Regions from separate parts of the Mesorhizobium sp. B2-8-1 genome, predicted to be linked through region 1. Evidence: riboswitches for the same ligand, from Rfam matches in the RefSeq annotation. Region 1 holds a riboswitch; the other holds the start of a gene.
What was found. A riboswitch is a leader RNA that binds a small molecule or an ion and turns the genes downstream of it on or off. The one in region 1 is predicted to bind cobalamin.
Positions count from the first base shown of each region.

Region 2: linked by a shared signal. The riboswitch ahead of FJ428_RS29025 (aromatic ring-hydroxylating dioxygenase subunit alpha) and the one ahead of FJ428_RS17970 (CbtB domain-containing protein) in region 1 are both predicted to bind cobalamin.

Region 1 is NZ_VFTX01000006.1:252,864-256,362, forward strand. It holds gene FJ428_RS17960 (MFS transporter) at 1-347, shown strand, start outside; gene FJ428_RS17965 (aromatic ring-hydroxylating dioxygenase subunit alpha) at 351-1,520, opposite strand; cobalamin riboswitch at 1,654-1,850, shown strand; gene FJ428_RS17970 (CbtB domain-containing protein) at 1,886-2,065, shown strand; gene FJ428_RS17975 (CbtA family protein) at 2,081-2,878, shown strand; gene cobU (bifunctional adenosylcobinamide kinase/adenosylcobinamide-phosphate guanylyltransferase) at 2,871-3,386, shown strand; gene cobO (cob(I)yrinic acid a,c-diamide adenosyltransferase) at 3,388-3,499, shown strand, end outside.
Region 2 is NZ_VFTX01000016.1:7,799-11,297, reverse strand. It holds gene FJ428_RS29035 (DUF680 domain-containing protein) at 58-264, opposite strand; gene FJ428_RS29030 (DUF680 domain-containing protein) at 334-531, opposite strand; cobalamin riboswitch at 1,011-1,213, shown strand; gene FJ428_RS29025 (aromatic ring-hydroxylating dioxygenase subunit alpha) at 1,344-2,591, shown strand; gene FJ428_RS29020 (hybrid-cluster NAD(P)-dependent oxidoreductase) at 2,611-3,499, shown strand, end outside.

The sequences.
Region 1 (3,499 bases):
CCATGACTTTTGCCTATTTCGCCATGTCGGTGGTGCTGCTGGCGGCGGGTGCCGTCGGCGAAAGCGCGCCGCTCGTCACCGGCGCCTTCCTGCTGTGCGGCGCCTTCTTCACCATCGCGCTCGACGCGCTGGGCTCGACCGCCTTCATGCGCTCGGTCCGCTCTTATGAGCGGGCGCAGATGGCTGCGGTCTACCGCACTTATCTCGACTTTTCCGAACTGACGCCGCCGCTGGTCTACTCGGTGGTGCTGGCCTTTTTCGGACTGGGCTCGGTTTTCGTCACGCTCGGCCTGCTTGCGGCGGTCTGCGGTTATGTCACCTGGCGGTATCTGCCGAAGTCGCTGTGAAGCTTACGGCACAAGCGCAGCATGTCGTTCGCGTACCCAATCGTGGAAGCGGTGGAGGTCGTACTCCTCCGGCATCAGCACGCCGGCCTTATGGCGCATAGAGCGCAGCCCTTTCTGGTTGACCTCGCAGATCGCGGCATCCTCCTCCAGCACCTGGGTGCCGAATCCGACGATGTTGTCGATGTCGGTGGCGGCGAGCGCGTCGGGCGCGAACAGCCATTCGGCGGTCAATTCGGTCTGCTCGGGGCCAAGCGGCACCAGCCGTACGGACCTGACATAGTCGACGTGGCCGACGATGAACATCGAGGGCAGGCTGGTGGCGTAGGTCTGGCCGGCGGCGTGCTCGGCCGGCGTCAGGCCCGAAAAGACCGGCCCATGCGCCTGGCCGTCACGTGACCATGTTTCGGCACCCGCCCGCAGCCCGCCGGAAAATTCCGGCGCGTCATTGTCGGCATGGCGGGTCCATTCGGGGTCGTCATGCCGGCCCATCAGGCCGCGACCATAGATCGGCACCAGCCGCGACAGGTCCTTGTGGACGCCGGGGCAATGCAGGCATTCGTTGAAGTTTTCCCAGAAGATCTTCCAGTTGCAGTTCATCACCTTGCGCAGCACATGGCCCGATACCAGCGATTCCAGCGGCCAGTTGCCGAGATCGCCGGAGGCCGGGTCGAAGGATGAGTGCGCCGAGCCGGCGGCATCTTCCGCGAGATTGACGAAGACGAAGCCGCGCCAGACCGACAGCGCGACGCGATAGAGCGGATGGTCCGCCTTGTCGAAACCTTCGGGCAGCGTTTTCGATGGCACGCGCACGAGATCGCCGCGCAGCGAATAGGACCATGCGTGGTAGGGGCAGGTGATCAGCCGCGCCTTCAGCCGGCCCTCGCGTTCCTGGCAAAGCTGCGAGCCGCGATGCCGGCAGGTGTTGTGGAAGGCGCGCAGTTCGCCGGTGTCGTCGCGCAGTACGACGATCTCCTGGCTGCCGACGCGGAAGGTGCGAAAAGCCAGCGGTTGGGCGAGATCAGCTTCACGGCAGACGAGCAGGCAGTTCCTGTACCAGATGGCGTCAAGGTCGCGCTGGTAGGCCGCCGCATCCCAATAGGCCGACGACGGCAATGTCGGCTCGGCCCGGGTGAGGCCGTTATAGGGGGCGTGCTGGCTCTGGACGGGCTGCATGGCTGGCCTCCTGTGAGATGGCAGCCGACACCCGGCTACGGAAATTGTCAATTGCAGCGGAGCAAGCGGCCGGACGGCGCTAAAGCGCTTGTCGCCGTCGGAATTTGGTTTGCCGGATGCGGCGATTTTCCCTATAGTCACCTTCGTCGTCGGTTCCGATTGGAGCCAAGAGGGAATGCGGTGCGGGCAGATTTGTTGCCCAATGCCGTGGCTGCCCCCGCAACTGTGTGCGGTAGTCCTCTCCATATGCCACTGAAGATTTTCTTCGGGAAGGTGGGGAAGGGCGCTGATCCGCGAGCCAGGAGACCTGCCGGCGACAGGAAACTGACTTCGATGCCCTCGGGTGGAGGGTGAAAGGACAAGACATGAATACCGCTTCCGTCTCCCTCGGCGCCTCCATCTCCTCGCAGTCGCGCCTCCTGCAGCTCGCGCTCGCGGCGCTGCTCGGCGTTTTCGTCGTAGGCTTTGTCGGTTTCTCGCATATCGACGCGGTCCACAATGCCGCGCACGACTATCGCCACTCGATGGCGTTTCCCTGCCACTGATAGGGATTTGACATCATGAACCTGTTTCGCAACGTCGTGTTCATCGCGGCGATCGCAGGGCTCGTGGCCGGTGTCGTTCTCGCCTGCATGCAGGCCTATGCCACCGTGCCGTTGATCCTGAAGGCGGAAGTCTACGAACAGGCCGGCGGCGGCCACCACCACGACCATACCGCACCGGCCCCGACCGACAACAACGCCATGAACTCTGCCGCCCCGGCGGGCAATGCCATGAGCTCCGCCGCGCCGGCAGCCGCTGAAGCTGTTCCGGCTGGAGAGGAAGGCTGGGCGCCGGCCGACGGCTTCGAGCGCTTCGCCTTCAGCGTGCTTGCCAACATCGTCACCGGCATCGGCTTCGCGCTGGTCCTGGTCGCGGTTTCGGAATTCGCCGGCGGCATCGGCAACTGGCGCCAGGGCGTGTTCTGGGGACTGGCCGGCTTTGCCGTGTTCACGCTGGCGCCGGGCCTCGGCCTGCCGCCGGAACTGCCGGCCATGCCTGCCGCCGAGCTTCTGCCACGCCAGATCTGGTGGACGGCGACGGTGGCGGCGACGGCGATCGGCCTTGCCCTGATCGCCTTCCGCAAATCACTGCCGCTGGCGATTCTGGGCGTGGTGTTGATCGTCGCGCCGCATATTGTCGGCGCGCCGCAGCCGGACAGTTTCGAGACGCCGATTCCGGAAGGCCTGCATCATCAGTTCGTGGTGGCGGTGACCGTAACCAACCTGGTGTTCTGGCTCGTGCTCGGCGCTGCCGCCGGCGTGGTGCGTGGACGCTTCACCGGCAGCGCGACGAGCCTGCGCGACAGCTTTGCCTGATCGCGGAAGACTGACCTTCATCATCGGCGGTGCGCGCTCCGGCAAGAGCGCGCACGCCGAAACGCTGATGACGGCCTTGCCTTCGCCATGGACCTACATCGCCACGGCGCAAGCCTATGACGACGAGATGCAGCAGCGCATCGCGTTGCACCGGTCGCGGCGCGGCGAGGGCTGGACGACCATCGATGCACCGCTTGGCCTTGTCGGTGCACTCGAGGCCCTACCGGAGGACCAGCCGGTCCTTGTCGACTGCCTGACGCTCTGGCTGACCAATCACATGCTGGCCGATCATGATGTAGAGGCCGAATGTCGGCGGCTGGCTGACATGCTGTCGCGGCCGCGCGGACCCTGGTTCGTGGTATCCAACGAGGTCGGGCAAGGCATCGTGCCCGACAATGCGCTGGGGCGCCGGTTCCGCGACGCCGCCGGCCGGCTCAACCAGCAGGTCGCGGCGATTGCCGAGACCGTGCTTTTGATGGTGGCGGGGCTGCCGCTCAAGGTGAAGTGACATGACCGACATCGACGAAAAGGACGAAGAGCGCCACCGCGCCAAGATGGCCAAGCGCAAGGCGGTCCAAGACGCCGAGGTGGCGAGCAAGACGGTCGAAAAGGGGCTGCTGA
Region 2 (3,499 bases), on a different contig from region 1:
GAATTTTCGAATTTCGCCAGGACGGCGGAAGGCCCGCCGTCAACTGGAGATCAGCTGTTAGTTGTTGCCGAAGAGGTTGCGATCGGCACCCTGAACAGGCGCTTGGGCAGACGGCGCCGACTTCTGGACCGAAGCCGTGTGCGCGTTGTCGACCGAGGTGACAGCAGGTTGGTTGGCGCCATTGGAGCCATAGTTGTCGCTGCCGGCGAAAGCGCTGCCCGACACGGCCAGGACGGCGGCGGCAGCAAGAACGATCTTCTTCATTTCAAGTCTCCTGAATTCTCAAATTTCGCCAGAACGGCGGAAGGCCCGCCGTCAACTGGAGAGCGGCTGTTAGTTGTTGCCGAAGAGGTTGCGATCGGCACCCTGGACAGGCGTCTGGGCAGCCGGTTCCGACTTCTTGGTCGAAGCGGTGTACGAGCTGTCGACGGCGGTGGCCGCAGGGGCATTCGAACCATAATGGTCGCTACTAGCGAAGGCGCTGCCGGAAACAGCCAGAAGGGCGGCGGCAGTGAGAATGATCTTTTTCATTTTTTGATACTCCAGTATTTTTCCGTCCGTCTAGCGGCGTGTCTTGGGAGGAAATCGCGTCGTTCGGACAGCCCCGATGTGGGAAAGCCATACCGCCATTTCCAATCACGAAGTTTTTCCGTGTGGACCAAGTTTCCACCACTTGAAATTGTGCCAGAGCCTTCAACATTCGTTTTTTTCTGTTTACTATCAGTTGGTTATGCAAACGCGTCGCGCGATCACCAACTGTGTCGAAGGCCCAGTGTTCACACCGTCCTGCACGCATCGTCAACAGAAACGAACCGTTCGGTTCGATTTTAGAGGGCGCTAACAGTCACTTTTCGAAACCGTTAACCTTTTTTGCCTCCGCCACGAGACGGAATCCGAGGCGGCGACCTGAGGCTTTCTGCCCTGCAACGGCGGCCGCGCCGTTTCCAATGCGTGTCGCGCGGCATGGATGCGATGTCGTTTTCATGCCGACGACAAGCCGGCGATCATGGTTAGATCCTGCCATCTCAGGTGCCGCCGCGTGACGACGAGGCGGAGAATTGGGAAGCCGGTCAGAATCCGGCGCTGCCCCCGCAACGGTGGTGGAGTTCAGGTCGCAACGGGAGACCACTGGGCGGAGGCCTGGGAAGGTGTCGCGACAGTCCGCAAGGGCAGCTCCAGAGCCCGGAAACCAGCCCGAGATGTTTGACTCGACTGATCGCGGCGGGCGGTCAAGAGGCGGATGGTGCATGTCCGGCGCAAGCCGGCGCGCGGCTTGATCCTTCCTCTCTCCCCTCCGTTCAGTCCTTCGATGCGAGGACAGGACTTCAATGCGAGGACAGAACATGGATGCGCGCAACGACATGCTGAAACGGCTGCAAGGCCGCAGGGACGGCTTCTCGCTCGAGCAGCCCTTCTATACCGATGCCGACTACTTCAAGCTCGACATGGAGCTGATCTGGTACCGCGACTGGCTGTTCATCGGCCATGATTGCGAACTGCCCCGGCCCGGCAGCTTCATCACCGTGCAGATCGGCGACTATCCTGTGGTGCTGGTGCGTGACCAGAAGGGCAACATCAACGCCTTCCACAATTCTTGCCGCCATCGCGGCAGCCGCGTCTGCAACACAGACAAGGGCACGGCGGCGAAGCTCGTCTGCCCCTACCATCAGTGGACCTATGAACTGGACGGCAGGCTGCTGTTCGCCAGGCAGATGGCCGAGGGTTTCGACAAGAGCCAGTTCGGCCTGAAGCCGGTCGCCTGCGAAAGCATCGGCGGCTACATCTTCATTTGCCTCGCCGACGAGCCGGCGGATTTTGCGCCGATGCGGACGATGATCGAACCCTATTTGGCGCCGCACCGGCTGCGCGAAGCAAAGGTCGCCTTCGAGAGCACCATCGTCGAGAAGGGCAATTGGAAGCTGGTCTGGGAAAACAACCGCGAATGCTATCATTGCGCCGGCAACCATCCGGAGCTCTGCAAGACCTTCCCGGAGGCGCCGACCGTGACTGGCGTGCAAGACGCCGACAGCGACCCGGAGATGCTGGTGCACTGGGCCAAGTGCGAGGCGGCAGGCCTGCCGAGCAGGTTCCGCATCGACCCGGCCGGACAGTACCGTGCCACCCGCGCGCCGCTGCTGCGCGATGCCGTCAGTTATACGATGACGGGAAAACGCGCGGTCAAGAAGAACCTGTCCGACGGCGTTGGCACCGACCGCATCGGCTCCTTGCTGCTCTATCACTATCCGACGACCTGGAACCACATCCTCGGCGACCACGCCGTCACGTTCCGCGTGCTGCCGATCAGCGCCACCGAGACTGCGGTGACGACCAAATGGCTGGTTCACAAGGACGCGGTCGAGGGCGTCGACTACGACCTCGCCGAACTCACCCATGTCTGGACCGAGACCAACGGCCAGGATCGTCGCATCGTCGAGGAAAACGCCTTCGGCATCCTGTCGCCGGCCTATGAACCCGGCCCCTATTCCGAACTGCACGAAGGCGGCGTCATCCAGTTCGTCGACTGGTACGCGCGTTTCATCGGTCCGCGCCTCGCCGAAGACGGCCGGCCGGCCCTGCGCAGCGTTGCTTGAGAGGTGAGGGATGAATGCGATGACGGATCTCGGCCTCTATCGCCATCTCGATCAGATGGCGCCCTGGAACGACAGGCTCCAGGTGCTGGAAGTGATCGGCGTGAGCGACGAGGCGCCTGATGTAAAGACTTTCACCTTCCGCTCCGACAACCAGACCTGGTTCCGCTACAAGCCGGGCCAGTTCGTGACGCTGGAACTGCCGACAGCGGATCGGTTGCTGATGCGCACCTACACGCTGTCGTCTTCGCCTTCACGGCCATTCTCGATCGCGGTGACGGTGAAGGCGCAGGCCGGCAGCACCGGCACACGCTGGATGTTCGACCATTTGAGGCCTGGTTCGCACGTCAAGGCGTATGGGCCGGCCGGAGACTTTTCGCTGCACAGCCACCCGGCGGCCAAATATCTGTTCATCTCGGCCGGCTCCGGCGTGACGCCGATGATGTCGATGCTGCGCTGGCTGAATGACTGCGCGCCATGGACCGATGTCGGCTTCGTCAACTGCGCACGCCGCCCCGAAGAGATCATCTTCCGCAAGGAGCTGGAATTGCTCGGCAGCCGCATGCCCGGCCTGTCGCTCGGTTTCATGATCGAGGAGCGGTCGAGCCGGGAAGGCTGGTTCGGCCATATGGGCCGCATCGACGCCATCCGGCTGCCGCTTCTGGCGCCCGATTTCCGAGAGCGCGAAATCTTCTGCTGCGGCCCCGACCCCTTCATGCGTGCCGTGCGCGGCATGCTCGAAGCCGCCGGCTTCGACATGGCGAGATACCATCAGGAGAGCTTTGCAGCGCCGCTGGTGGAGGAAATCCCGGCGCCGTTCGCCTCGCCGACTGGAGACGGCGCAGCCATTCCTGTCGAAGCCGCGACGCCGATCCGGTTCTCGATTTCGGATGTCGATGCCGCATGCGTCG